Regions from separate parts of the Zoogloea sp. GW822-FHT05C07 genome, predicted to be linked through region 1. Evidence: riboswitches for the same ligand, from Rfam matches in the RefSeq annotation. Region 1 holds a riboswitch; each other region holds the start of a gene.
The links. Region 1 has a riboswitch for cobalamin ahead of AC3QL2_RS11235 (TonB-dependent receptor domain-containing protein). Riboswitches for the same ligand answer to the same signal wherever they lie in the genome.
Positions count from the first base shown of each region.

Region 2: another riboswitch for cobalamin. It lies ahead of AC3QL2_RS24150 (ribonucleoside-diphosphate reductase subunit alpha); the one in region 1 lies ahead of AC3QL2_RS11235 (TonB-dependent receptor domain-containing protein).
Region 3: another riboswitch for cobalamin. It lies ahead of AC3QL2_RS18085 (energy-coupling factor ABC transporter permease); the one in region 1 lies ahead of AC3QL2_RS11235 (TonB-dependent receptor domain-containing protein).

Region 1 covers NZ_CM179510.1:2,379,509-2,389,213, reverse strand. Annotated here, with positions in the region: gene AC3QL2_RS11265 (GNAT family N-acetyltransferase) at 1-6, opposite strand, end outside; gene cobC (alpha-ribazole phosphatase family protein) at 62-613, opposite strand; gene AC3QL2_RS11255 (adenosylcobinamide-GDP ribazoletransferase) at 598-1,368, opposite strand; gene cobT (nicotinate-nucleotide--dimethylbenzimidazole phosphoribosyltransferase) at 1,403-2,449, opposite strand; gene AC3QL2_RS11245 (protease inhibitor I42 family protein) at 2,558-2,866, opposite strand; gene cobU (bifunctional adenosylcobinamide kinase/adenosylcobinamide-phosphate guanylyltransferase) at 2,976-3,524, opposite strand; cobalamin riboswitch at 3,628-3,874, shown strand; gene AC3QL2_RS11235 (TonB-dependent receptor domain-containing protein) at 4,007-5,821, shown strand; gene AC3QL2_RS11230 (FecCD family ABC transporter permease) at 5,884-6,867, shown strand; gene AC3QL2_RS11225 (ABC transporter ATP-binding protein) at 6,864-7,646, shown strand; gene cobO (cob(I)yrinic acid a,c-diamide adenosyltransferase) at 7,779-8,402, shown strand; gene AC3QL2_RS11215 (D-2-hydroxyacid dehydrogenase) at 8,490-9,443, shown strand; gene AC3QL2_RS11210 (DHA2 family efflux MFS transporter permease subunit) at 9,468-9,705, shown strand, end outside.
Region 2 covers NZ_CM179510.1:5,264,485-5,274,189, forward strand. Annotated here, with positions in the region: gene AC3QL2_RS24140 (TetR/AcrR family transcriptional regulator) at 302-994, opposite strand; gene prpF (2-methylaconitate cis-trans isomerase PrpF) at 1,140-2,381, shown strand; cobalamin riboswitch at 2,507-2,706, shown strand; gene AC3QL2_RS24150 (ribonucleoside-diphosphate reductase subunit alpha) at 2,840-5,626, shown strand; gene AC3QL2_RS24155 (ribonucleotide-diphosphate reductase subunit beta) at 5,623-6,693, shown strand; gene AC3QL2_RS24160 (Hsp70 family protein) at 6,803-9,559, opposite strand; gene AC3QL2_RS24165 (Hsp70 family protein) at 9,570-9,705, opposite strand, start outside.
Region 3 covers NZ_CM179510.1:3,898,679-3,908,383, reverse strand. Annotated here, with positions in the region: gene AC3QL2_RS18115 (ABC transporter ATP-binding protein) at 1-246, opposite strand, end outside; gene AC3QL2_RS18110 (ABC transporter permease) at 239-1,909, opposite strand; gene AC3QL2_RS18105 (ABC transporter substrate-binding protein) at 1,991-3,097, opposite strand; gene AC3QL2_RS18100 (response regulator) at 3,267-3,944, shown strand; gene AC3QL2_RS18095 (sensor histidine kinase) at 3,941-5,380, shown strand; gene AC3QL2_RS18090 (hypothetical protein) at 5,363-6,307, opposite strand; cobalamin riboswitch at 6,574-6,791, shown strand; gene AC3QL2_RS18085 (energy-coupling factor ABC transporter permease) at 6,981-7,607, shown strand; gene cobM (precorrin-4 C(11)-methyltransferase) at 7,607-8,407, shown strand; gene AC3QL2_RS18075 (sirohydrochlorin chelatase) at 8,404-9,318, shown strand; gene AC3QL2_RS18070 (precorrin-8X methylmutase) at 9,326-9,705, shown strand, end outside.

The sequences.
Region 1 (9,705 bases):
TTGCATCGGTGGAACACGGGCTGTGGACACAGCCCCGATTGTGCCCCAGCCCGCCGTCTGCTCAGCGGTTGAACCAGCGCAGCAGCGTGCCCCAGTCGTGGAGGTCCAGGCGGGTCACCTCGCCGCACGCGAAATCCAGGCCGAGCCAGTGTTCCGGCGGCAGCTTGAGCAGGTGGCCGGCCAGCGCGCGCAGCGGGCCACCATGGGCGACCACCACCGCGGCGGGCGGCGGTGCGGCCTGCAACTCAGCGAGAAAATCGTGGACGCGGGCCGCCATCTGGCGCGGCGACTCGCCGCCCGGCGGCGCGAAATCCAGCGGTGCGTCAGCCCACGCGTCGAGTGCGGCGCGGCCGATGTCGTCGTAGCTGCGCCCTTCCCACTCGCCGAAGTGGATCTCCTTCAAACGCGGTTCGAGCCGCGGCGTACCGAAGGCTTCAGCCAGCAGGCGAGCGCGGGCCAGCGGGCTGGCGTACAGCGCGAAGTCGGCCGGCAGCAGCGGACGCAGGCGCGCCGCCACATCGGCGGCGGACTCGGCCAGCCCCAGGTCGGTCTGGCCATAGCAGATCCCCGGCGCCACGGCGGGCCGGGGATGGCGGATCAGGTAAAGCTCCACGCGGCGAGCATCCCCAGGTAGATGGCGATTTCGGCGAGCTGCTGGGTGGCGCCCAAACAATCACCGGTATAACCGCCGAGCCGGCGGGCAAACTTGCGCGCCGCGGCCACCGCCACCACTGCGGCGACGAGCAGCGCGGCCAGCGCCTCCAGCGGCGTCAACAGCAACAGCGGCACGATGCCGGCCAGCGTGGCGATGCCCAGCTCGGTGGCGCTCGGGCGGCGCGCCACTGGCGCCGACTTGGCGCTGTCGTCGCTGCGCGCGTAGTCGAGCACCGCCATTACGCTCACCGCGGCAAGGCGCGACAAGGGATGAGCCACCAGCAGCGCGGCGATCACCGGGTAGTCGTCATCGGCGCCCAGATCGGCGAGGGCCAGGTATTTGGCGAGCAACAGCAGCACCAGGCCGATGGCGCCGTAGCTGCCGATCCGCGAGTCCTTCATGATCGCCAGCGCCTGGTCCTTGGTCCACCCGCCACCGAGGCCGTCGCAGGTGTCGGCCCAGCCGTCCTCGTGGAAGGCACCGGTGGCGCGGACGGTCGCCGCCATCGCCAGCACCACCGCCAGATCCACCGGCAGCAGCTGCGCCGCCAGCCAGTAGGTCGCCGCGCCGATCAGGCCGATCAGCCAGCCGACCAGCGGCAGATAGCGCGCCGCGCGGCCCAGCTTGTCCGGCGCGAAGTCCACCCAGCCCGGCACCGGCAGGCGGCTGAAGAACGCGATGGCGATGAAGATCAGCTCGAGCTGGGCGCGGATCATGACGATGCGGCGGACTGGCGGCCGGCGGGGTTCACGCGTCCTTGCCGCTGACGCCGGCGGATTCGAAGCTGGCCATTTCGTTGAGGAAATTGACCGCCGCCTGCACCAGCGGGAAGGCCAGCGCGGCGCCGGTGCCCTCGCCGAGGCGCAGGTCGAGCTGGACCAGCGGCGCGGCGCCCAGGTGGGCCAGCTGCACGGCGTGGCCAGGCTCTTCGGAACGGTGCGCGAACACGCAGTAGTCGATGATCTCCGGCGCGATCTCGTAGGCCACCAGCAGCGCGCTGGTGACGATGAAGCCGTCGATCAAGAGCAGCATGCCGGCTTCGGCGGCGCCGAGCATCGCACCGGCCATCATCGCGATCTCCAGGCCGCCGTACTCGGTCAGCGCTTCCAGCGGATCGCCACGGCGCCCGCCGCGGGCCACCGCCTTGGCCAGCAAGGCGCGCTTGCGCTCCAGGCCGGCGTCGTCGAGGCCGGTGCCGCGGCCGATCACCACGTCCAGCTCGGTGCCGGTGAGGCAGTGGGTCAGCAGGGACGCGGCGGCGGTGTTACCGATGCCCATCTCGCCGAAACCGATCACGTTGCAGCCGTCGGCGGCCAGGCCGCGGGCCAGCTCGCGGCCACGAGCCAGCGCGGCGTCACGCTGGGCGACGGTCAGCGCCGGCTCTTCCAGGTAGTTGGCGGTGCCCGGCGCCACCTTGGCGTCGATCAGGCCGGGACGGTTGCCGAAGTCGTGGGCCACGCCGGCATCCACCACCGTCAGGCCCATGCCCATCTGGCGTGCGAAGACGTTGATTGCGGCGCCGCCGGCGAGGAAATTCTCGACCATCTGCCAGGTCACGTCCTGGGGATAGGCGGACACGCCGGCCTTGGCCGCGCCGTGGTCACCGGCAAACACCAGCATGTGCGGCCGGCGCAGCTCGGGGCTGAGGGTCTGCTGGATCAGGCCGATCTGGCGGGCCAACGGCTCGAGGCGGCCGAGGGCGCCGAGGGGCTTGGTCTTGGTGTCGATGCGCTGCTGCAGCGCGGGGGCGAGAGACTGGTCGGGACGGACGATGGCGTAGGTCATGGGACGCATCTGCGGACGGTGTCGAGGCCGCGGATGCTAGGACGCCCAAACCATTTGTTCAAGCGCCAACGCGCCTGGACAGCCGCCCCGCGATATCCGCCGGACGGCCGGGAAGCCTTAATTGGCGCGGTTTTGCCGACCCATGGAACGGACCTGCAGGACGACCCGGCGGCTGTTGCGCACCTCGCGCTCCCACGCGCGCTTTAGCACGAAACGCAGTTCGTAGTCGCCGGCCACCTCGCCGATCACCGAAAAGACCTGGCTGCCGTCGCACGGCTGCGCGGCCGTCGCCTGGCTTTCCTCAAGGCAGACGCGGACCGCGCCGTTGGCGCCGTCCACGTACCAGGTGGCGCCGCTGCCCGGATAGGACGGCAGCGCGATGCGGCAGATCTGCCCGACGTTGCTGGCAAGGCGTTGAGTGCTCATGGTGTGGATTCCCGTTTGCTTTTTTTAGGGGATCCATGGTGCCCTGCAGCAAGCTGACACCGCTATGCGGCGGGACATGACCGGGCTGTGACCTATTACCGCCCGGCCCTCAGGCCCCCTTGAGGATCAGCGGCAGGCCCGCGGCGACGAAAGTCACCCGTCCGCAGAGGGCGGCCACGGCCTGGTTGAGGCGCCCGGCCTCGTCGCGGAACAGGCGGCCCAGCGGGCTTTCCGGCACCAGGCCGAGGCCCACCTCGTTGGCGACGAAGATCACCCGCCCCGGCAGCCGCGGAATCAGTTCGAGCAGGGCCGAGCGCTCGCGGGCAAAGGCCGGCAGCAACTCGGCGCCGGCAGCGGGCGGCAGGTTCTCAGCCCCGTCGAGCAGGTTAGCCAGCCACAGGGTCAGGCAATCGACGACCACGCAGCGCTCCGCCGACGCCGTCGCCTGCAGCGCCTCCGCCAGCGCACGCGGCGCTTCGACGACGTTCCAGCCGGCGGGGCGGTCGACCTGGTGGCGGGCGATGCGCACGCGCATCTCTTCGTCCAGCGCCTCGGCGGTGGCGATCACATGCACGGCCAGGCCGCTGGCGGCGGCAGCCTGCTCGGCGTGGCGGCTCTTGCCGGAACGGGCGCCGCCCAGGATAAATTCAGATGACATAAGAAGGCTCCAGTTGATTGACGTAAACGTCAACCAAATTCGGGAAGTGACTGATTTTGGTGGTATTATCGCCGCCGTTGTCGCCACAGGGCCGAATCGGTCCGGCGACACGCGTGCTCCAGGTGCTCCAGCGGCCATCCAGGCCAGGAGTTAAACGGGAAACAGGTGCGCGTCCTTCCACGGAAGCCGCAATGCCTGTGCTGCCCCCGCAACGGTAAGCAAGCGCCAGACGCATCACACAGCCACTGGGCCCACCGGGCCTGGGAAGGCGATGCGTCCTGTCCGGTCGGCATTGTGCCGCACCGGCTCGGCTTGTGAGCCCGGATACCGGCCTCGATCACACAACAGCGGAAGTGCCACGGGGTGGTGGCAATGCGCGCGGCCGTGATCCTGTCCGGCCTTCTGCGGCTACTCCCCGGCATTTCCAGACGCAATCCACCCGAGTCGGCGGGGACGCCACCGGGTCCGGGAGAACCTGACAGATGATCATCCGCCTTTCCACCGCCGCCCTCGCGGTCGCTTCCGCCTTCCCCGCCATTGCGCTGGCTGCGCCGGCCGAGCAGCCCACCGTCGTCGTCACCGCCACCCGCCAGGCCCAGCGTGCCGACGAGTCGCTGGCCGACATCACCGTCATCGAGCGCGAGCAGATCGAACGCGCCGGCTCGACCTTCTCGCTGCCCGAACTGCTGGCCCGCCAGCCCGGCATCCAGATGGCTTCCAGCGGCGGCCCCGGCAAGGCCACCGACATCTTCATCCGCGGCGCCAGCCCGCGCCAGACCCTGCTGATCGTGGACGGCATGCGCCTCGGCTCGACGACCCTCGGCACGCCGAGCTGGCAGGACATCCCGCTGTCGCAGATCGAGCGCATCGAAATCGTCCGCGGCCCGGCCTCCGCGCTGTATGGCGCAGATGCCATCGGCGGCGTGATCCAGATCTTCACCCGCAAGGGCGAAGGCGCACCGAAGGTGGACGCCTTCGTCGGCATCGGCAGCTACGGCACCCGCGAAACCTCGGTCGGCGTGTCCGGCGGTACCGACAAGCTGTCCTACTCGGTGCGCGGCGGCTATGCCGAGAACGATGGCTACAGCGCCATCTACAGCAAGGCCAAGCAGCCCTTCTACTACAACCCGGACAAGGATCCGTACCGCAACAGCAACTTCTCCGCCAACCTGGGCTATCGCCTGACGGACGGCCATGAAGTGGGTGCCTCGATCCTCTACGCCACCAGCCGCAACCACTACGACTCGGGCGTCGGCTTCGACAACTACAACAACAATATCCAGAACGCCTGGAACCTGTTCACCCGCAATCGCCTCACGGACGTGTGGACCAGCACCGTGCGCTTCGGCCAGTCGGTGGACGATTCGAAGGACTTCGCCTCCTACGCCCCCAACGGCGCGTCGATCAAGACCACCCAGCAGCAGTTCATGTGGCAGAACGACATCCGCCTGCCGGTCGGTACCCTGCTCGCCGCCTACGAGAACCTGCACCAGAAGGCCGTCAACCAGGACACCTTCGACGTCAGCCGCACGATCAACTCGGCCCTGCTCGGGTGGACCGCCGGCTTCGGCCCGCACAAGGTCCAGCTCAACGCCCGCCACGACGACAACAGCCAGTTCGGCGGCAAGACCACCGGCTACGCCGGCTACGGCTACCAGATCCTGCCGACGCTACGCGTGCAGGGCAGCATCGGCAACGCCTTCCGCGCGCCGACCTTCAACGAGCTGTACTACCCGGGTTACGGCAACGCCAACCTGAAGGCGGAAAGCGCCTACAACAAGGAAGTCGGCCTGCTGTGGGAACAGCACGGGCACAGCGTCAGCGCTACCTATTTCCGCAACCGCATCAGCAACCTGATCGTCAACGACCAGAACTTCATCCCGCAGAACGTCGGCAGCGCCCGCCTAGAAGGCATCAGCCTGGGCTACGGCGGCCAGCTCGCCGGCTTCGACATCGTCGCCAATATCGACTTCCTCGATCCGAAGGACCTGGACACCGACAAGCGCCTGCAGCGCCGCGCCAACAAGACCGGCAACCTGGCAATCAGCCGCAGCTTCGCGGCCCTCACCGTGGGCGCCGAATGGCAGGGCGCCGGCGGCCGCTACGACCGCACCAACGAGGTCAACCCAATGGGCGGCTACGGGCTGGTAAACGCCTTCGCCAAGTACGCGCTGACCAAGGAGCTGGGCCTCGAAGCACGGGCCAACAACATCCTCGACAAGCAGTACGAAACCACCTGGGGCTACAAGACGGCCGGCGCCAACGTCTTCTTCGGCGTACGCTACGCACCGAAATAAGCCCCATGCACGGAGGGACCATGGCCGACGGGCACACCGCCGCCCGACATCAACCGGTGAGCATGCGCCACATGCGCCTGCGCGCCCGGCTGGTCATCACCGGCCTGATGGCAGCGGCGCTGGTAGCCTTCGCCTGGTCCCTGTCGGCTGGCGCCATGCCGGTGTCCGTGCAGGACATGCTGGCAGCGCTGGGCAACGGTGAAGGCAGCATGGAGGCGGACATCATCCGCCAGCTGCGCCTGCCCCGCGCCATCGCCGCCTTCGCCTGCGGCGGCCTGCTGGCCCTGGCCGGCACGCTGATGCAGGTGCTGCTGCGCAACCCGCTGGCCGATCCCTACGTGCTGGGCATTTCCGGCGGCGCGGCGGTTGGCGCGCTGGGCGCGATCGTGGCCGGCGCGACGGCCGGCTGGATCGACGGCGGCGCTTTCATCGGCGCCCTCGGCGCCACGCTGCTGGTGTTCGGCCTCGCCCACGGCGACGGTTCGTGGACGCAGACCCGTCTGTTGCTCACCGGCGTGATCGTCGCCGCCGGCTGCGGCGCGGCGGTGGCCCTGATGCTGAGCCTAGCCCCCGAAGGGCGGGTCAAGGGCATGCTGTTCTGGTTGATGGGCGACGCCAGCAACGCGACCCGCCCTTGGCCGGCACTGGCTCTGCTGACCCTCGGACTGCTGGCCGCCCTGCCCTTCGCCCGCGAACTCAACCTGCTGGCCCGTGGCGAAATCACTGCCCGTGCCCTCGGCGTGCGGGTCGACCGCCTGCGTGGCCTGGTCTACGGCCTCGGCGCGCTGCTCACCGCAGTGGCGGTGACCACCATCGGCTCGGTGGGCTTCGTCGGCCTGATCGTGCCGCACCTGGTGCGTCTGGCCATCGGCAACGACCAGCGCCTGCTGCTGCCCGCCGCCACGCTGGCCGGCGGCGTGCTGCTGTGCGCCGCCGACACCGCCGCGCGCACCGTAGTGGCACCGATCCAGCTGCCGGTCGGCGTGCTCACCGCACTGATCGGCGTGCCGGTCTTCCTGTTCCTGCTGGCGAAACATCCGCGATGAAGATGGACGTGCGCCCATCGATCCTCGCCACCGAGCGCCTCAGCGTGCAGGTGGGCCGCCGCGACGTGGTGCGCGCTCTGGATTTCACGCTGCAGGCCGGCGACACCCTGGTGATCCTCGGCCGCAACGGCGCTGGCAAGACCACCCTGCTGCACACTCTGGCCGGCCTGCGCGCGGCCACCGATGGCGCCGTGCTGCTGTCCGGCCAACCCTACGCGGCCTGGCCGCGCGGCCACGAAGCCTGCCTGCGCGGCCTGCTGGCCCAGAGCCAGCCCGATTTCTTCAGTGCGACGGTACTCGAAACCGCCCTCGTCGGCCGCCACCCCTACCTGGGCCGCTGGGACTGGGAAGGGCCGGAGGACGAGGCGATCGCCCTCGCCGCGCTGGCTAGCATGGGCCTGGGCGGCTTCGCCGAGCGCCAGGTGCCGACGCTGTCCGGCGGCGAGCGCCAGCGCCTCGCCATCGCCACGCTGTTGGTCCAGCGGCCGCGTCTGTATCTGCTCGACGAACCGCTGGCCCACCTAGACCTGCACCATGAAGTCGCGGTGCTCGACCACTTCCACGAGCTGGCCAGCGCTGGCGCCGGCGTGGCAATGGTCCTCCACGACATCAACCTGACCGCCCGCTACGCCAGCCACGTTCTGCTGCTCGACGGCGAAGGCGGCCATATCTTCGGCACGGCCGCCGAAGTGCTCACCGCCGAGCGCCTGTCGGCGGCCTTCGGCCATCCGCTGCGGGCCGTCGCCGACGGTACGGCAACGCTGTTCGTCCCAGCCTGAAAGCCGCTGGACACAGTCCAGACCTTTACTGTGCCTGTTGTACCTGTGGGGCGAACTCGTTTTCCCCACAAGAAATCCACAGGAAACTCACAAGAAAACCACAAGCCCTCCAACGAGCCCACAAACACCACCATGACCAACCACGACACATCCTCCGACACCGAACGCGATGCCCGTCACAAGACCCGCATGGAACGCAAGAAGGCCGTCGTCGACGCCGCCATCGCCGCTGCCACCGACCAGCGCGGCGTGCTGCTGGTGAACACCGGCAACGGCAAGGGCAAGTCCAGCGCTGCCTTCGGCGTGCTGGCGCGGGCCCTCGGCCACGGCCTCAAGGCCGGCGTGGTGCAATTCGTTAAGGGCCGCTCCGACACCGGCGAGGAAGCCTTCTTCCGCCGCCAGCCGGAGGTCAGCTGGCACGTGATGGGCGACGGCTTCACCTGGGACACCCAGGACCGCAGCGCCGACATTGCCAGCGCCAAGGCTGGCTGGGAACAGGCGCGGGCCTTCCTGCGCGATCCGGAGATCGGCCTGGTGGTACTCGACGAGCTCAACATCGTCCTCAAGTACGCCTACCTCGATGTGAACGAGGTGATCGCCGACCTGCAGGCCCGCCCGCCGATGCAGCACGTCATCGTCACCGGCCGCGGTGCGCCGGAAGCGCTGATCGCGGCGGCCGACACGGTCACCGACATGGGTGTAGTGAAGCACGCCTTCAAGGCCGGCATCGCCGCCCAGGCCGGCCTGGAGTTCTGAGCGCCGGCTGCGGTAAACCCCGGTTCTGCCGGCTGGGCCGGGCACGGTAAGCTTGGTCCCTTCCTTCCGTTTGTCGCCCCGACCACCATGCATCGCATCGTCTACCTGGAATCCGGCGCGCTGATCGCCGACATCCGCCGCCCCGCCTTCGCCCACGAGTGGACCGAGTACGAGGCCACCGCCCAGCATGAGGTAGCGGAACGCCTGGCCGGCGCGACCATCGCGATCGTCAACAAGCGCCAGCTGACCGCCGACATCATCGCCGGCCTGCCGGACCTGCAGATGGTGGCGATCGCCGCCACCGGCTACAACAACGTGGACCTGGAAGCCTGCCGGGCCCGCGGCATCGTCGTCTCCAACGTGCGCGGCTACGCCCGCGAGACGGTGCCCGAGCACGTGCTGGCGCTGATGCTGGCCCTGTCCCGTCAGCTGGCGCCCTACCACCAGTCGGTGGCCGCCGGCCGCTGGCAGAAGAGCGAGCAGTTCTGCTACTTCGATTACCCGATCCGTGACCTGTCCGGCCAGACCCTCGGCCTGCTCGGCAGCGGCACCCTCGGCCAGGGCGTCGCGCGCCTCGCCGAAGCCTTCGGCATGCGGGTGATCCGCGGTGAGCACAAGGGCGCAGCGACGCTGCGCGACGGCTACGTGGCCTTCGAGCAGCTGATCCGCGAAGCCGACGTGATCAGCCTGCACTGCCCCCTCAACGATTCGACGCGCCACCTGATCGGCGCCGCCGAACTGGCCGCGATAAAACCCACCGCGCTGCTGATCAACACCGCCCGCGGCGGCCTGGTGGACGAAGCCGCGCTGGCCGACGCGCTGCGCGCCCGCCGTATTGGCGGCGCCGGCTTCGACGTGCTGACCGAGGAGCCGCCTACCGACAACCCGCTGCTGGCCCCCGACGTGCTCGCCGCCGGCAACTTCATCCTGACGCCCCACGTCGCCTGGTCCAGCCGCGAGGCCATGCAGACCCTGGCCGACCAGCTGACCGGCAACATCGAGGCCTTCGCCGCCGGCGAGCCGGTGAACCGGCTAGTGTAAACACGCCGCAAGCGGGACACGCCCATGCCCCTGCTGCCCCGCGCCGCCTCGTTCGATGCCCACAGCCAGCGTTTCGGCGAGGGGTACAAGTGGATCGTACTGTCCATCATCGGCATCGGCACCGTGTCCGGCGTGCTGTGCACGTCCAGCTTCAACGTGGCGGTGCCGGCGCTGACGCGCCATTTCGGGCTCGGCCAGGACCAGGTCCAGTGGGCGATGACCGGCTTCATGACGGCGATGACCGTCGCCATGCTGCCCACCG
Region 2 (9,705 bases), 2.6 Mb from region 1:
TTTGTAATAAGCAAGAACATCGAAACCGAAATGCACAAACGTTCGTTTTAATCGAGAGGCAAAAAAACAGCCCTGCTACACCGAAGGCTTCTTGGATCAGAACTGTTCAAACGTTCGTTTTATATTAAGGAGCCTTCATCGCGGCGGCAAGTCTTTTTTGCGTGCCGGCGATGCAGATCGTCAGATGCAGATCGTCAGATGCAGATCGTCAGATGCAGGTGGCGGAGCGCACGTCCCGGCGCTCCAGATCCGGCTCCGGCCCCTGCAGCCCGAAGCCTCGGGGAGCCAGCCGGACGGCGCGTCAGTCCGCAGCGCCCTCGAACTGCGGCAACGGCGCCCGCAAGCCGCCGAGCAGGAAGGACATCAGGCGCGGCAGCAGACGGTCGAAGCGGTCCATCTCCGTTTCATCCTCGATCTGCCAGTCGGTCACCACCCGCAGCGCATCGATGCCGGCAATCGCGAACGAGGTGGCGCCGAGCATGAAGTGGAAGCGCCAGACGATCTCGGACTTGGGCACATCCGGCAGCGCCTTGAACAGCGCCTCCTTGTAGCGCTCGACGACGGTGCGGTATTCCCGGGCGAGGAAGGTGTGGATGAACTCGGTGGGCTCCGTGAGGGTTCGCCCGAGCAGACGCAGGAAGGTCATGCCGCCGCGGGCCTCGTTGTCGGCCAGGCGCAGCAAAGTCCCGAAAAAGCCATCCACGATCTGCGACGGCTTGAGGGGCTTGCCCGCCGACTCCCGTTCCAGCGTATCGAGGATGCGCATGCGCTCATCGTTCAGCCAGTCGAGCCGCCGACGGAAGACTTCCTGCATCAAGGATTCTTTGGAGCCGAAGTGGTAATTGACCGCCGCCAGGTTGACGGCCGCTCCGCTGGTGATCTGGCGCATCGACGTCCCGTCGTAGCCGTTGGCCATGAAAAGGCGCTCGGCCGCATCAAGAATTCGTTCGCGGGTATCCGCATTGGGGGTTTCGCCAGCTTTCGGTGCAGCCACTTCTGATACTCCGTCCTCGTACAGTCGTTTGAACATAAAGTGATCCGTACATGGATGCAAGCGCCGACACGGCCGCGGATGCGCCTTTCCCCGCCTACAATGCCGCGCTGATGATTCTCCGCCGCGCACCGGCAAGGAAGCAGACATGACCCGCAGCGTCACCCATCCCGCCTTTCCGGCGCAGATCCGCATCCCCGCCACCTACATGCGCGGCGGCACCAGCAAGGGCGTGTTCTTCCGCGTAGACGACCTGCCGGAAGCCTGCCGCGCGCCGGGGCCGGCCCGCGACCGCCTGCTGCAGCGGGTGATCGGCAGCCCCGATCCCTACGGCAAGCAGATCGACGGCATGGGCGGCGCCACCTCCAGCACCAGCAAGGTGGTGATCCTGTCGAAGAGCACGCGGCCCGATCACGACGTGGACTACCTGTTCGGCCAGGTCGCCATCGACGGGGACTTCGTGGACTGGTCCGGCAACTGCGGCAACCTGTCGGCGGCCGTCGGCCCCTTCGCCATCACCGCCGGTCTCGTCGACGCGTCCCGCCTGCCGGCTGATGGCCTGGCCACGGTACGCATCTGGCAGGCCAACATCGACAAGACCATCATCGCCCATGTCCCGCTGCGGGATGGGCAAGTGCAGGAAACCGGGGATTTCGAGCTGGATGGCGTCAGCTTTCCCGCCGCCGAGGTCGCGCTGGAATTCGTCGATCCAGCTGACGAGGGTGACCGCGAGGGTGGCAACGACAGCGCCGCCCTCTTCCCGACCGGCCGCTCGGTGGACGAGCTGGAGCTGCCCGAAACCGTCATCGCCGGCGGACGCCTGCGCGCCACGCTGATCAACGCCGGCATCCCGACAATCTTCGTGAACGCCGCGGATCTGGGCTACCAGGGCACCGAACTGCAGGACGCCATCAACGGCGACGCCGCCGCGCTGGCCCGCTTCGAGGCCATCCGCGCCCACGGCGCCCTGCGCATGGGGCTGATCCGCAGCCTCGACGAAGCCGCCACACGGCAGCACACCCCGAAGATCGCTTTCGTTGCCCCGCCGGCCGATTACGTGGCCTCCAGCGGCAAAGCCGTCGCCGCCGCGGACATCGACCTGCTGGTGCGCGCGCTGTCGATGGGCAAGCTGCACCACGCGATGATGGGCACGGCGGCGGTGGCCATCGGCACTGCCGCAGCCATCCCCGGCACCCTGGTCAATCTCGCCGCGGGCGGTGGCAAGCGCAACACCGTGCGCTTCGGCCATCCGTCCGGCACGCTGCGCGTCGGCGCCGAGGCCCAGGCCACGGACAGCGGCTGGGTGGTCACCCGCGCCTCCATGAGCCGCAGCGCGCGCATCCTCATGGAAGGCTGGGTACGCGTACCGGGTGATGCGTTCCCAGCTTAGCTGGCCAGGATGGGGCGCCGCGCCACAGGGGGGCACTGCAAGCCAACCTACTATCCATTGATTACGGAGCGGTAAAAATAACTAGATAGCGGCCTCATCGATTGACATCCCCATCAATCGCCGCCTAAACTCCGCCCCGTCATTGGTTCCCCGCCAGGGGATGAAAAGGGAAGCCGGTGCGAGACCACGGTCTCAATGCCGGCACTGCCCCCGCAACTGTAATCGGCGAGTTTCGTGCCCCCACAGCCACTGGATGCGCTCCGGGAAGGCCGGCACGACACGCGGACCCGAGAGTCAGGAGACCTGCCATGGCCCAATCCTTTTGCGCTTTTGGGGCGGGGTGTCCCTGAAACGAGGAGTCTTGCCGCCGTCGTGCGGCGGGCCGCCCTGCCGGGTTCCCGCTGCCGCGCTCCAATTGCTCCCTCGGCTCTCCGCCCCCCCGGACACGGAGAACCCGCTTGCAGACCGCCATCCTGAAATCCTCGCCGAGCCACGCCGGCAGCCATGAAACCGCCGTCGCCGCGCTGCAGGTCATCCGCCGCAACGGAGCCGTCGTCACCTTCAACGCCGACAAGATCGCCGTGGCCATGACCAAGGCCTTCCTCGCCGTGGAGGGCAACGCCAGCGCCGCCTCGTCCCGCGTCCGCGAGATCGTCGGCCGCCTCACCGACACCGTACTGCGCGCCCTCACCCGCCGCCTGCCCGACGGCGGCACGGTCTCCATCGAGGACATCCAGGACCAGGTCGAACTGGCCCTGATGCGCTCCGGCGAGCACGACGTGGCCCGCGCCTACGTGCTGTACCGGGAACGCCGGTCAGCGGAACGGGCCGCCGTGCCAGTCGACAGCGCGGCCGCGACTATCCTCCACGTACTGGACGGCGAGCGCCGCATCCCCCTCGACACCGCCCGCCTGCTCGCCAACTGCCGGGCCGCCTGCGCCGGCCTGGGCGATGGTGTCAGCCCCCAGGCCATCCTCGACCACGCCCTCCGCAACCTCTACGATGGCGTTCCCCTCGCCGACGTGGACCAGGCGCTGATCCTCGCCGCGCGCGGCCTGATCGAGCGCGAACCCGGCTACAACCAGGCCACCGCGCGCCTGCTGCTGGTCAGCCTGGCGCGGGAAGTGCTGGGCCACGGCGTGCAACTCGATGCGCTGGCCGGGCTGTACGCCGAGCAGCTGCCGGAATTCGTCGGCCGCGGGATCGCCGCCGGGCTGCTCGACCCGCGCCTGGCCGACTTCGATCTAGCCCGCCTCGCCGCCGCCCTTCGCCCCGAACGCGACCTGCAGTTCGGCTACCTCGGCCTGCAGACCCTCTACGACCGCTACTTCCTGCACGTGGACGGGCGCCGCATCGAGCTGCCGCAGATCTTCTTCATGCGCGTCGCGATGGGCCTCGCCCTCAACGAGATCGACCGGGAAGCCCGTGCCATCGAGTTCTACGCGCTGATCTCGAGCTTCGACTTCATGTGCTCGACACCGACCCTGTTCAACAGCGGCACGCGCCATTCCCAGCTGTCCTCGTGCTACCTCACCACGGTCTCGGACGACCTGGAAGGCATCTACCAGGCGGTCAAGGAGAACGCACTGCTGCAGAAATACGCCGGCGGCCTCGGCAACGACTGGACCCCAGTGCGCGCCCTCGGCAGCCGCATCAAGGGCACCAACGGCCACAGCCAGGGCGTGATCCCCTTTCTGAAGGTGGTCAACGACACCGCCGTCGCCGTAAACCAGGGCGGCAAGCGCAAGGGCGCGGTGTGCGCCTACCTGGAGACCTGGCACCTGGACATCGAGGAGTTCCTCGACCTGCGCAAGAACACCGGTGACGAGCGGCGGCGCACCCACGACATGAACACCGCCAACTGGATTCCCGACCTGTTCATGAAGCGGGTGCATGAGAACGCCGAATGGACCCTGTTCTCCCCGTCGGACGTACCCGACCTGCACGAGCGCTACGGCACCGACTTCGAAGCCGCCTACGTCGCCTACGAGGCCCGCGCCGACGCCGGCGGGCTGCGCCTCTTCAAGCGCCTGCCGGCCGTTCAGCTGTGGCGCAAGATGCTCACCATGCTGTTCGAGACCGGGCACCCGTGGATCACCTTCAAGGACGCCTGCAACCTGCGCTCGCCGCAGCAGCACGTGGGCGTCGTGCACAGCTCCAACCTGTGCACCGAGATCACCCTCAACACTTCCGACAGCGAAACCGCCGTCTGCAACCTGGGTTCGGTCAACCTGCCCGCCCACCTCAAGGACGGCCAGCTCGACACCGACAAGCTGGCCCGGACCATCCGCACCGCGCTGCGCATGCTCGACAACGTGGTGGACATCAACTTCTACGCCACCCCCAAGGCCCGCCGCGCCAACCTGCAGCACCGTCCGGTGGGGCTCGGCATCATGGGCTTTGCCGACTGCCTGTACGCCCTCGGCCTGCCCTACGCCTCCGCCGAAGCGGTGGAGTTTGCCGACCGCAGCATGGAGGCCGTGTGCTACCAGGCCTACTGGGCCTCCACCGAGCTGGCCCGCGAGCGCGGCCGCTACGCCAGCTTCGACGGCAGCCTGTGGGACAAGGGCATCCTGCCGCTGGACAGCCTGGACCTGCTCGCCGAGGCGCGCGCCGGCCACCTGGACGTGAACCGGGACAGCCGCCTGGACTGGGCCGCGCTGCGCGAGCGCATCGCCCGCCACGGCATGCGCAACTCCAACTGCGTCGCCATCGCCCCGACCGCCACCATCTCCAACATCGTCGGCGTGTCGGCCAGCATCGAGCCGGCCTACCAGAACCTCTACGTCAAATCCAACCTGTCCGGCGAATTCACGGTGGTCAACGAAGCGCTGGTCCGCGACCTGAAGGCGCTGGACCTGTGGGACGAAGTGATGGTCGCCGACCTCAAGTACTTCGACGGCTCGCTGGCCCGCATCGACCGGGTGCCGGACGAACTCAAGGCCCGCTACGCCACCGCCTTCGAGATCGACCCCGCGTGGCTGATCGAAGCGGCGGCCCGCCGCCAGAAGTGGATCGACCAGGCCCAGTCCCTCAACCTCTACCTCGCCACCCCGTCCGGCCGCAAGCTGGACGAAACCTACAAGCTGGCCTGGCTGCGCGGCCTCAAGACCACCTACTACCTGCGCACCCTCGGCGCCAGCCAGATGGAAAAGGCCGGCGAACGGGAGCACACCGCGCCCGCTAGCGAAGACGCCCCGCGCTTCTGCTCCATCGACAACCCGGAATGCGAGGCCTGCCAATGAACGCCCCCTTCAACGACTGGGACACCCCCGTGCGCCCGGCCGGCGCGCCGCAGTCCGCCGCGCTGGCCCCGGTGAATGCCGCCGACAAGCGCATCGTCGGCGGTCATACCGACATCAACCAGCTCGCGCCCTTCAAGTACCCGTGGGCCTGGGAGTTCTTCCTCAAGGCCAACCGCAACCACTGGACGCCGCTGGAAATCTCCATGGCCCAGGACGTGCACGACTACCACCACAAGCTCACGTCCGCCGAGCGCCACGTCTTCGAGAACGTGCTGGCCTACCTCACCACCTCCGACATCCTGGCCATGCGCAACATCGGCCTGGCGGTGATGGAGAAGATGAGCGCCCCCGAGCTGCAGATCTACCAGGCCCGCCAGGTGTACGAGGAGGCCCTGCACACCTGGACCTACCAGCACTGCATCGAATCCATCGGCCTCGACCAGCAGGAGATCTACAACCGCTACCGGGTCGTGCCGGCCATCCACGGCAAGATCGCCCTCGCCAACCGGCGCCTGGAGCGGGTGATGCGCCCGGACTTCGACCTGCGCGAGCGGGACAATCTGCACGAGTTCGCGCTGTCCTACTTCTTCTTCGCGGCGATCTTCGAGGGCTGCTGGTTCTACAACGGTTTCTCGCCGATCTTCGCGCTGCAGCGCCGTGGCCTCATGAAGGGCGCCGCGGAACAGCTCCAGTACATCATGCGCGACGAAGTCCTGCACTGCGCCTTCGGCATCCGCGTGGTGCGCGAACTGCTCAAGGAAGAACAGCTCACCCTCGACCCCGCCGCGCTGCGCACCCTGTGGGACGAGGCCGAGGCCGCCGAGCGCGCCTACGCCGACTACATCCTGCGCGACCCGATCCTCGGCTACAACGCGGAGCTGCACACCGCCCAGTTCCGCTTCATGGCCAACCGCCGCGCCCGCCAGGTCGGCCTCGCGGAACCCTTCCCCGGCGCCGAAAGCGTGCTCCCATGGCTCGACGAACAGGCCAATCTGCGCAAGGAGAAGAACTTCTTCGAGACCCGTGTCACGGAGTACCAGACGGGCGGTGCGCTGAGCTGGGATTGAACCGTCCGCCGTCGGGCGACAGGTGATCTTTCACCCGACGACGCATGATCTTTCATCGATCCACAAAAGAAGCCCTGCATCGCAGGTGCTTCTTTCAGGAACGCGTCAGCTAGATCAAGCGCAGCCCCGCCGGCAAGGCCTCACCGAAGCTGAGGCGGCTTTCGGCCTCGTCGAGTTGGACAACTTCCCGCAGCATCGTGATCCAGCCCTGAGGCGCACGGATCGCGGTGAGGCGGCGGATCACCTCTTCGCGCAGCGCATCGGGCAGGTCGCGGCTGCGGTCACCGGTCAGACGGGCGATCTGCGCGGCCGCAAAACCGGCCTGCGGCACGGACTTCCAGTCGAGGGCCAGCATAGCCGCCAGCCACTCGGCGCCAATCTCGGGGGGCACTACCTGGTGCGCACTGCCGTATAGCGACGCCCGCGCGCCGACGCGGCCGAGCGCCCAGCACGCCTGCGCCCTTTCTGTGGGGCGCGGCAGGCGCTCCACCAGCCACTTGCCCACCTCGATGCGGTGCATCACCGGCACCCCCTCCAGCACCGCCGCCAGCCGCACCATATCCTCATAGCTGGCCTGCAGCGGTGCACGGGCGCGGCCCTCGGCGGCGGGCTCCAGATGGCCGGCCAGCACTTCCAGCACCTGCAATTGCGCAGCTTCGGGCAGCCCGCCCGCCACGCGGCGCCACAAGGTCCACCAGGCGCTCCAGTTGCGGCCCTCGTTCACGTACTGGATACCCTCGCCAAACAGCGCCCACAGCCGCTCGATACGCCACTCGTCGAGGGCCGCGCCGAGCCCCGGGCGCAGGCAGTAACCGGCCAGGTTCAGCCACATCCGCTCATGCTCCGCAGAACGGCGCCGACGCCGGGCGCGCTCGACAAGGGCGTCGAAGAGCGGACGCAGCAGCGCCGTGTCCCATTCATCCCGCGGGCCGAGCAAGCGTTCGAGACGGGCCCGCAGCTGGCGCCCGCCTTTTGGGTCCGCGTCCTTGCCCTGGCTGCCGAAGACCCCATCGATCAACGCGATGGCCTCGACGAGACCGGGAGCAGCCGGCGACGGAACCTCGGCGGCCTCGCCGCGCAACGCAAAATCCAGCTTCCAGCGTGGGCGGTCCTCACCGGTGCCGACGCAGTTCATCTCCAGGGTGCCGACCTCGGTCATCGTGGCGCTCAGGCTCACGACCACGCTGCTCTGGCGACTGCCCTGAGACGCCGGCAGCAGCGCGGCGACGGGCGGCAGATGAATGAAGTCCGCCTGGTCCGGATCGACCAGATCGCCGGCCTGCCAGGGACTGTCCCCACTGGTCGAGACAAGGTGGAAACGCACCGGCCGGCCCAGTTGCAGCGTAAAGCGGCGCTCCGGCAATACCACTTCGCGGCCAGATTCCGTGCCCCGCGGCAGCACGCAGATCGCGCTCCGCCGCGCGTCCTCCTCCAGCACCAGGAAATAGCTGCGTGCCGAGCCGCCGCCGATCGCCGGGCCCAGGCCGGTACGCGCCTCTCGCACCAGCGCAAAAGCGACGGCACCCCGAGCGACGGCCACATCGGGGGCATCGTTGTGCAGCACGCGCGGTGCGCGGCCACGCCAAGCCGTGAGCACGTCCACCAGCCGCCGGCTCAGCGCATCCGCGCGGAACACGCCGCCATTGAGCAGTACGGTATCCGGCACCGCGAGCCCGCCGCCAGACGGCGCATCAGGCCCCAGGGCCGCTCTGGCCGCACTCGCATGACGCTGCAGGAAGGCCGCCAGATGACGGGTGATCGCCGGATCGGCCGGATACGGCAGGCCGAACTCGACGATAGCCGCCCGGCGCCGCTGCGGCTGTTGGTCGGGGCCCTCGACGGGCAGGAAGCCATCGACGACCAGCGCCTCGACCTCGGCGCGGGTCAGCACGACGGAGCGCGCCGCGCCGATCAACCGGGCGCCCTCGCCGAGCAAGGTCACGCTGAGTTGCTCTGGCCCGTCGGCCGCCAGCAGCTGCTCCTTGGCTGCCCGACAGCGCTGCACCAGTTGTGCAAAGCGCGCCGCCGACAGGCGCTCGGTGCCTCCCAGGCGGCGCTCGGCAAGATGGGCGAGCGCCATGTCCATGTTGTCGCCGCCGAGCATCAGATGGTCGCCGACCCCGACGCGGGTCAGGCGCGGCACGCCGCCCTCACCCGCCTCCACCTGGACCAGCGTGAGGTCGGTGGTGCCGCCGCCCACGTCGCAGACCAGCACCAGGCGCGACCCGGCGAGTTCGCTGGCGAGCTGCTCCCGGTGGCGGAACAGCCAGTCGTGAAAGGCCGCCTGGGGTTCCTCGACGAGGCGCAGTTGCGGCAGGCCGGCCAGCCGCGCGGCCTCCATGGTGAAGGCCCGCGCCCCTTCGTCGAAGGATGCCGGCACCGTGAGCACGATGCCCTGGGCCGCCAGCGGCGCATCCGGAAAACGCGCGTCCCAGGCGGCGCGCACATGGGCGAGATAGCTGGCGCTGGCGGCCACCGGCGATACGCGGGGCACATCATCGCCGGCACCCCACGGCAGGATGGGCGCACTGCGGTCGACGCCGGCATGGGACAGCCAGCTCTTGGCGCTGGCCACCAGGCGCCCCGGCACCTGGGCACCCAGGTCGCGGGCGTAACTGCCGATGATCGCCGGCGGGCCCTCATTCCGTTCCGACGCTGCCTGCCATGGCAGGCTCAGCGAGGCCGTATCCAGTTCGCCGGGCGCCGGGTGATAGCGCAGCGAAGGCAGCAGCGGACGGGCCGCGACCTCGCCGCGCCCGACCAACTGCTCGATGGCCAGCAACTCGATGCGGGCCTCGCCCGGCGCCGCGTAGGCGACGACCGTGTTGCTGGTGCCGAGGTCGATGCCGACGGTGTAGCGGCTCACGGCCTCCCGCTCAGGCGCCACCTTCACCGCGCACGTCGAACTGCACCTTCCAGCGCTCGTGGCCGCCGACCGGCAGCGCCTCGAGCTCCAGCGTGCCGGTTTCGGTGATGCGGGCATGCAGCTTCACGCGCACGACCTCGCCGGGC
Region 3 (9,705 bases), 1.5 Mb from region 1:
CTCGGCCGGCACGTCGATGCCCGCCGCGCCGTCGTAGATGGTCCGCCCGGCGATCTTGACGCGCCCTTCATGCGGCTGTTCGAGGCCGGCGACGGCCCGCAGCAGGGTCGTCTTGCCGCTGCCCGAGGGCCCCAGCAGGGACACCACTTCGCCGCGCCGCAGCTGCATCGAGACGCCCTTCAGGATCGGGTTGCTGCCGTAGGACAGGGCGAGGTCGTCGACGGTCAGGATGGTCTTGTCAGTCATGAAGTTTCACTCCGAAACGCAGCGCCAGCGCCAGGCCGCAGCCCACCAGCAGCATGTTGATCAGGGACAGGGCGGCGACCACGTCGACCGCGCCGGAGGCCCACAGGGACACGATTTGCGCACCGATCACCTCGGTGCCGGGCGACAGCAGATAGACGCCGGTCGAATACTCCCGCTCGAAGATCATGAAGATCAGCAGCCAGGAGCCGAGCAGGCCGTTGCGGATCAACGGCACCGTGATGTCGCGGGATACCCGCGCCCGGGACGCGCCGACCAGCCGGCCGGCCTCTTCCAGTTCGGGGGCGACCTGCATCAGCGCGCTCTGGATCAGGCGCATGCCGTAGGCCAGCCAGACCACTGCGTAGGCGAACCACACGCTGAACAGCGTCGAGCGCAGCGGCGCCAGGAAGGGCACGAAGAGGAACACCCAGAACACCGCCAGGCCGGCCATCAGGCCCGGAATGGCCCGCGGCGTGAGCACCACGTAATCGACGAAGCGCGACAGGCCGTCCGGCTTGCGGTGCGTGGCCAGGCCGATCAGCAGGTAGCCGACCACCGCCACCGCGCCGCCGAGGGTGCCGATGAGCACTGAGTTGAGGATGGAGCGGATCATCGTGTCCTCCTCGAACACCGCCCGGAAGTGGTCCAGGGTCAGCACTTCGAGCAGGTTGATGCCGGCGCCCCAGCTGCTCACCACCGAGCGCAGCGCCACGCCGGCCACCGGCACGACGATGGTCAGCACCAGCCAGGCGCTGATCAACGCCAGCGCCACCCACTTCCAGCCGCCCAGGGCCAGGCGCCGCTGGCGTGCCGACTTGCCCTTCACGGCGACGAAGCGCTGGGCCGACTTGAGCAGCACCCGCTGCAGCAGCACCAGCGGGAAGGTCACCGCGATGATGCAGGTCGCCACCGCCGCCATCAGGTGATAGGACGGCGTGCCGAGCTTGTTGGTGAGCTTGTAGAGGTAGGTGGTCAGCACCAGGTGGCCTTCCGGATCGCCGAGGATCAGCGGCAGGCCGAAGATCTCGAAGCCCAGGAAGAAGACCAGCACGCCCACGTAGAGCAGCGCCGGCGAGACCATCGGGATGGACACGTCGCGGGCCACCCGGAACGGGCTGGCGCCGCTCAGGCGCGCCGCCTCCTCCACGTCCGAGCCGAGATTGCGCAGCGCCGACGAGGAATACAGGTACACATGGGGCACGTGGGTCAGGCCGGCGATCAGCACGATGGAGGTCATCGAGTAGATGTTCCACGGCACGCTGCCGAAAATCTGCTCGAACCACACCGAGAAGAAGCCCACCGGGCCCAGCGACACCACGTAGCCGAAGCCGAGCACCACCGGCGATACGAAGATCGGGATGAGGATCGGCGTCTCCAGCCAACGCCGGCCCGGCAGGTCGGTGCGCACCATGATGAAGGCCAGGATGGCCCCCAGCGGGATGGCGATGACGCTCATGCCGACTGCGATGATCAGGGTGTTCTTGGTCGCCGACCAGAAGTCCGGATCGTCGAAGATGAAGGCGAAGGCCTCCAGGCTGAGGCGGGCCGCCGGCATGAAGAACGGCCCCGACAGCACGCTCTGGTAGAACACCAGGCCGAGGGGAAAGAAGACGGACAGGGCGAGCGCAGCCACCACTGCCCGCCTGGGCAATGTCTGAAACATGGGAGTCACCGATGGGTTGGCGTGGATCGGGACGCCGGCCCCGGTACTAGGCCGGGCCGGCGGCGGAACCGGGAGGCCCGCTTACTTCGCCTTGACGGCGCCGTTCCACTGCTTGATGAAGTCGAGGCGCTTGGCCTGATCGAGGTAGGTCAGGAGGCCGGTACCGATGGGCACCGGGCGCAGCGCGTCGCCGAGCTGCTTCTTGAGGCCGCTGGCGGTGGTCTCGCCTTCCACGTCGCCGCGGATCGCGTAGAGATCGGCCTTGTTGGCGATGATCTCCTGGCCCTTCTTCGACAGCACGAAGTCCACCCACAGCTTGGCCGCGTTGGGATGGCGCGCGCCCTTGGCGATGAACATCACCCGCGACAGCACCAGCGTGTAATCCTTGGGCAGCACGATGCCCAGCGACGGGTCCTTGCGGGCGCGGGTCAGCGCGTAGGCCGCGTTGAGGTTGTAGCCGATCAGGTTCTCGCCGGAGGCGATGCGCTCCATCATCGTGCCGGTGGCGCCCTGCACGCGCACCGCGACGCCGCCGAAGGCCTTCAGCAGGTCGTTGAAGCCGGCGCCGTTCACCTGCTTGTCCTGGGTCACCAGCATGAAACCGACACCGGACTTCTCCGGGTCATAGGTGGTGACCTTGCCCTTGTACTTGTCGGCCTGGGCGCTCAGCAGGCGCACGAAGTCGGCGTGGCTCTGGGGCACATCGGCCGCCGGCACCAGGCGCTTGTTGTAGACGAAGCCGACCGGCTCGTAGGTGGTGCCGAAGGCCTCGTTCTTCCAGTTGGCCCAGTCGGGCAGCTTGGCCGTCTCGGCGGACTTGTGGGGCTGGGCGTAGCCATCATTGACCAGCTTGACCTGCAGGTCCATCGCCGACGACCAGGTCACGTCAGCCGAGGCGCCGGCGGCGCTCTCCGAGATGAAGCGGTTGTACAGCTCGGTGGTGCTCATGTTGCTGTACTCCACCTGGACGGCGGGGTACTGGGCGCGGAACTCGCGGATCAGGTGGTTGGCCTGCTCGTTGTCGGTCACCCCGTAGATCACCAGCTTGCCTTCCTTGGCGGCCGCGGCGGCCAGTTCGGACGGGGTCTGGGCCAGCGCCGGCGCGGCGCCGAAGGCGGCGGCCACACAGGTGGCGACCAGCAGCTTGCCGAAACTGCGGCGGGAAGCGGGCAGGAACGTGTTCATCATTTTGTCTCCTCTATCTTTTCTGTGATCCGTCGGCCGGTTCCGCCGGGGCTTTGCCCCCTCTGGCGGACCGTCTGGGATGGATCATTCGCCGATCGCCTTTCGATTCGCTTTCAGTCTTTTCCGGCGCTAACCTTCGCCCATCTCCCCTTTTTACAAGAAAGTCGCCCCCATGCGCATCCTCCTCGTGGAAGACCACCCGGAACTCGGCGAGTGGCTGGCGAAATCCCTGCGCCAGGCCGGTTACGCGGTCGACGTGGCCGACCGGGGCGACCATGCCGAGCACTTCCTGCTGTCCCAGGAGTACGACGGCGTGATCCTCGACCTGACCCTACCCGGCAAGGACGGACTCGACGTACTGCGCGGGCTGCGCGCCCGCGGCTCGCGCATGCCGGTGCTGATCCTGACCGCCCGCGGCGCGGTGGACGACAAGGTCAAGGGCCTCAACCTTGGCGCCGACGACTACATGGCCAAGCCCTTCGAACTGAACGAACTGGAAGCCCGCCTGAAAGCCTTGCTGCGCCGCTCGGCCGGTTTCAACCCGGTGGTGCGCATCGGCCGGCTCGATTTCGACACGGTCAGCCGCCTGGCCAGCGTCGAGGGCCGCCCTCTGGCCCTGACCCCGCGCGAGCTGGCGGTGCTCGAAGCCCTGCTGCTGCGTGCCGGTCGTCCGCTGGCGCGGGAGGCGCTGTTCGAAAAGGTCTTCAGCCTCGACCAGGAGGCCCGCGCCGAAGCCATCGAGATCTACGTCCACCGCCTGCGCAAGAAGCTCGACGGCTCCGGCGCATGCGTCACCACCGTACGCGGGCTGGGCTACATGCTCGGCCCGGAAAAGACCGACGCACCATGAGGACGCTCAGCCTCAAGCGCCGCCAGACCTTCTGGCTGGTCGGCGTGCTGTCCCTGCTGCTGGTCGTGGACGCCTGGTTCAGCTATGGCGACGCCCAGCAGGCTGCCAACCAGGCCTACGACCGCTCCCTATCGGCCTCCGTGCGCGGCATCGCCGAGCGCGTCTATGCCACCGAGAGCGAGGTGGTGGTGGACGTGCCCTACTCGGCGCTGGAACTCTTCGAGTCGGGCAGCGCCGACCGCATCTACTACAGCGTGCAGATCCTCGGCGGCGACATCATCACCGGCTACGAAGGCCTGCCGCCGCCGCCCACTGGCGACCACAACAAGGCGATCTTCTACGACGGCAGCTACCGGGGCGAATCGGTGCGCATCGGGACTCTCGTCAAGCCCCTGTACCGGCCCGAGTTCCCCAAGCCGGTGATGATCGTCGTCGCGGAAACCACCAACGCCCGCCAGGAGGTGGTGGCCCACCTATTCTTCCGGGAATTCGCGCGCAAGGCGCTGGTCATCGCGGTCGCGCTGGCCGTCGTGCTGCTTGCCACGATCTTCGCGGTGAAGCCCATCGACCGCCTCGGCCAGACCATCCGCGCCCGCCACGAGGACGACCTGACGCCCCTCGACGGCCGCGACGTGCCGGCGGAGGTTCTGCCACTGGTCGGCGCCATCAACCACCACCTCGACCACATCGGGCGGATGCTGGAAGCCCGCCGCCGCTTCATCACCGATGCCGCTCACCAGCTGCGCACGCCGCTGGCGGTGCTCAACACCCAGGCCGAATACGCCCTGCGCCAGGACGACGCCGGCGAGATGCGCCACGCGGTGGAAGCCCTGCACCGCAGCCTGGGCCAGGCTACCCGGCTGGCCAACCAGCTGCTGTCCCTGTCCCGCGCGGAGCCGATCAACGGCTTGATGCTGAAGCAAGAGGACGTGGATCTCGCCGCGGTGGCGCGGGACGTGGTCATCGACCTGCTGGTGCTCGCCGCGCGGCACGACATCGACCTGGGCATCGAAGGCGGCGACGCCCCGGTGATCGTCCGCGGCCAGCCACTGCTGCTGCGCGAGATGATCTCCAACCTGGTGGACAACGCGCTGCGCTACACGCCGGCCGGCGGTGTCGTGACGGTGCAGGTGGATGTGCGAGCGGGTGGCGCCGACGCACCGCCGATGGCCCGCCTGCGGGTGGTGGACGACGGTCCGGGCGTTCCGCCCGACAGCCGCAACGCGGTGTTCCTGCGCTTCTACCGCCTGCCCGGCAGCGACCACACGGGCAGCGGACTGGGGCTGTCGATCGTGAAGGAGATCGTGCTCGGCCACCACGGCGAGATCGAGCTGGACGACGCCCGGCCGGGCGCCGCCGAACGGCCGGGGCTGGCCGTTACCGTGCGCCTGCCGCTCGCCGCCGCCGACGCGGCGGACTCAGCGCACGAGGAATGAACGGAAGTTGTTTTCCTTGCCGAGGACAAGCCGGCCAAACTCGTCCAGCAGCTCGGGGCCGATGGCGTCCGCCGGCACGCGACAGGACGTGAAACCGAAGCGCTCCAGGTTGCGCGACTCGATGACCACCTGGCGCGTCTCGAAGTCGGCCCGCCACACCACCAGCACGCTGATCTCGTCGTTCACCGTGAAGGTGCCGAGTTCCAGCTCGCGCTGGCGGTTGCGCCGCTCCACGCATTCGAAGCGCAGCCCGAGGTCGAACAGCATCTGGCGCAGGCGCTCGACCGCATGGCCGGCGCGCTCGATGATTCGCACACCGCCGCCCTTCAGCGTGTAGCCGAAGGTCACCCGCTCGATGCGGCCACCATCGCTCTCGGCCTGGGTGCGGAAGTCGGCAAAGCCTTCCAGCCAGGCCAGGTTGCGGAACGCGTCGCCGGCATCCAGAAAGATATAGTTGCGCGCCACCTTGGGCTTGAGATAGTTGAGTTGGGTGCTCAGGTCGTGGAAATACTCGAAGGCCGCACGCAGACGCCGGTCGAGGCTGGTCCTGGCTGCATCGACCCGTTCGAAGGCGTCTTCGGCAGCCCGCTGGCGGGTCTCCACCTCGCCGCGCAGCTGGTCCAGCAAGCCGCCACTCCGTACGGTCGGCAGCGGCTCCTCGTCCTTTTGCGCGGCGGCCGCCTGGCCAGCGAGGCGCACCGGCGGGAAGTCGTTGCCCGGGACCTCGTGATAGGTCTCCTTCGAACGGGGCAGGCCGCTGTAGCGGGAGTCGATCTCCTGCACGCGTTTTCGCGCCGCCTCCAGATCGAAGGAGTTGATGTCGGCGAGCAGGGCCTCTGCCTCCGCATCCAGGGTGTCGGCCTTCGTATCCTCGCGTCGGCTCCGCTCCTTGTCCGGACAGGAATCCGGAAGGGAGGGCGAGGCCATGCCGCGGCCGGGAGGGAAAAAGGAATCGGGTTGCACGGAAGTCAGGACACCACTGGAAATTGATCCGCTGGAAGGGACCGGGGTTATTACAGATGCAAGTATTCCGCTGCCTGCGGGCCCGGTCAATCCCGGAATGGTGCGGGATTACCCTCCAATCCCTGTGAAAAATTCCCAGTCCCGGAAACTCTGTCCCCGAAACGGGCAAAATCCAGCATCGTTCGCTGCCTTCCGCTAGGGCAGCTTGCACGCGTAAAGGACATGCGGTTAGACTCCGCGCCGTTACGGGTGCCGACCCTGCGTCTGCAGGGAAGGTGAAACGGGAAGTCCGGTGACGTCGGTGAGCATGCTCTCCCCGACCATTCCGGCGCAGCCCCCGCTGCTGTAAGCCTGACGAATCTGCTCCACGCCACTGGGTTTTTCCCGGGAAGGCCGGCAGAAGAGAGTGAAGGCGAGCCAGAAGACCGGCCTGTGACGATTTGGTGTGGTACCGGCCCCGGGGTGTGGGCAGATCCGACCGATGGGCTTGCCCAGACCCGTTGCCGTCCCGTTCCCTCCGCCGTCTTCCGGAACCGTCGCCGCCACAGGTCCGCACCCGCCTGGTCAGTATGCGTTTGTTCTGCACATCCCCGTTGCCCTGCCGCACTTCGTTCAATCGACACGAAGGAAAGCAAGCATGCACATCGAACCGGGGTACGTCGCCAGTGCCAAGATCGTCGCCGCCAACGCCGCCGCCGTGGCGCTGCTCGGCAGCCAGTCCATCCACCTCCTCAAGCAGCCGCAGCTGATCGCCCGCACGCTCATCGCCGGCGTCTTCTTCACGCTGTTCATGCAGGCCTTCCACCTCAAGGTCGGCCCGTCCGAACTGCACTTCCTCGGCGCCATGCCGATCTACCTGTCCCTCGGCTTCGTGCCGGCCCTGTTCGGCTTCGCCATCGGCCTGCTGGCCCAGGGCCTGCTGTTCGAGCCGACCGACCTGGTGCATCTGGGCGTCAACACCCTGTCCCTCGCCGTGCCGCTGATGCTGGTGCATGCCACCTTCGGCCAGCGCCTCGCCCGGCTTGATGTGCGCAGCATCCTCAAGCTCGATGCCGCCTACTACAGCGGCGTGACCCTGATGGTCGGCTTCTGGCTTGCCATCGGTGAGGTCGCCACGCCCTTCTCCGCCTGGCTGGCCTTCGCCTCGTCCTACGCCGCCATCGTGATGGTCGAACCGATCTTCACGCTGCTGGCCCTGCAGGCCATCGGCCGCCGCCAGGACAACCCGGTGGTGCGCTTCTGCTTCGCCGCGAAGGCTGCCTGATGGCTGGCAAGGTCTGGTTCGTGGGCGCCGGTCCGGGCGACCCGGAGCTGCTCACCGTGAAGGGCCGCCGCCTGCTCGAAGAAGCCGGCGCGATCCTCTTCGCCGGCTCGCTGGTGGATCAGGCGGCGACGCTGTTCGCGCCGCCCGGCTGCGAGATCCGCGACTCCAAGGACATGACGCTGGAAGAGATGAGCGCCTGGCTCCTCGACCAGACCGCCCGCCACGCCACCGTGGTGCGCCTGCAGACCGGCGACCCCGGCCTGTACGGCGCGCTGGTAGAGATGACCCGCCCGCTCACCGCCGCCGGCATCGAATGGGCGGTGGTGCCGGGCGTCTCGTCGGCCTTCGCCTCGGCGGCGGCGGCCGGCGAGACCCTGACGCTGCCGGAAGTCACGCAGACAGTGATCCTGACCCGCGTCGCCGGGCGCACGCCGATGCCGGCGGGCGAAGAACTGGAAGCACTGGCCGCCCACCGGACGACCCTGTGCATCTTCCTGTCCATCACCCTGCTGCACGCGGTGCAGCGCGCGCTGCGCGCCGCCGGCTGGGCCGAGGACGCGCCGATCGTGGTGGTGCAGAAGGCCAGCTGGCCGGGCGAGGAGAAGATCGTCCGCGGCACCCTCGCCGACATCAAGAAGCGCTGCCAGGCCGAGAAGATCGCCAGCCAGGCAATGATCATCGCCAGCCCCACGCTGGGCGCCGCCGACTGGCCGACCCTGGCCCGCTCCAAGCTCTACGACCCGGCCTTCGGCCACCGCTTCCGCAAGGCTTCGGCCGCCTCTGAAGAGACTTCCGCATGAACGACACCACCCTGCTCCTCGTCGGCCACGGCTCCCGCAACCGGGACGGCAACAAGGAAATCCTGCACTTCGCCGCCCAGTGGCGCGAACGTCACCCGGCCTGGCGCATCGAGGTGTGCTTCATCGAGCACGCCGACGTGCTGCTCGCCGAAGGCCTCGACCGCGCCGCCCGCGACAGCCGCCGCGTCGTCGTGCTGCCCTTCATCCTCAACGCCGCCGGCCACGTGAAGATGGAGCTGCCGGCCGCCATCGAGGATGCCCGCGCCCGCCACCCCGGCGTGGACTTCGGCTGCACCCGCCACCTGGGCATGGGCCGCGAGATCCTCGCCGTGCTGCAGGGCCAGCTCGACCGCCTGATGAAATCCCTGGCGATGCCCGACCCCCAGACCACCGGCGTGGTCCTCCTCGGCCGCGGCTCGTCGGACGCCGGCGCCAACGGCGAACTGGCCCGCATGGCACGCTGGCTCTTCGAGGACAACGATCACGAGCTGGTGGACCTGGCCTTCACCGGCGTCACCTGGCCGCGCCTCGAAACCATCGTCCAGCGCCAGGTGCGCCTGGGCATGACGCAGATCTGCGTGGTGCCGGTGTACCTGTTCACCGGCGTGCTGATCGAGCGCATCCAGGCCCAACTGGAGCGCCTGCGCCAGCAGTACCCGCAGGTCGCCTTTGCGCTGGGCACCCACTTCGGTTTCGACAAGGGCATCTTCGACCTGCTCGACGCCCGCGTGGCCGGCGCCGAATTGCCGGAGGGCGGCCTGCTCGAATGCGACGGCTGCAAGTACCGCCAGGCGGCCGAAGCCGAGCACCTCCACGACCACAGCCACACCCACACCGGCCATGCCGGCTGCGGCCACAACCATGACCACGAGCATGGCCACGACCACCCCCATGAACACGCCCACGCCTGAGCCCGCCATGAGCGCCAACACCGTCACCGAACAGCTCACCGCCGCCGGCCGCGCCATCGAGCACGACTCCTTCGCGATCATCGACCGGGAAGCCGGCCCCCACGCCTACAGCACTGAGCAATGGCCGCTGGTGCGGCGGATGATCCACGCCAACGCCGACTTCGAGTTCAATGGCCTCACCGCCTTCCACCCTCAGGCCATGCAGGCCGGGCTGGAGCGCATCCTGGCCGGCAACACGCCAGTCGTCGCCGACGTGGAGATGATCTGCGTCGGCCTGTCGAAGCCGCGCCTAGCCCACTTCGGCATGACGACCCACCAGTTCATCTCCGACCCGGACGTGATCGCCGCCGCCCAGGCCGAGGACACCACGCGCGCCGTGCAGGCCAT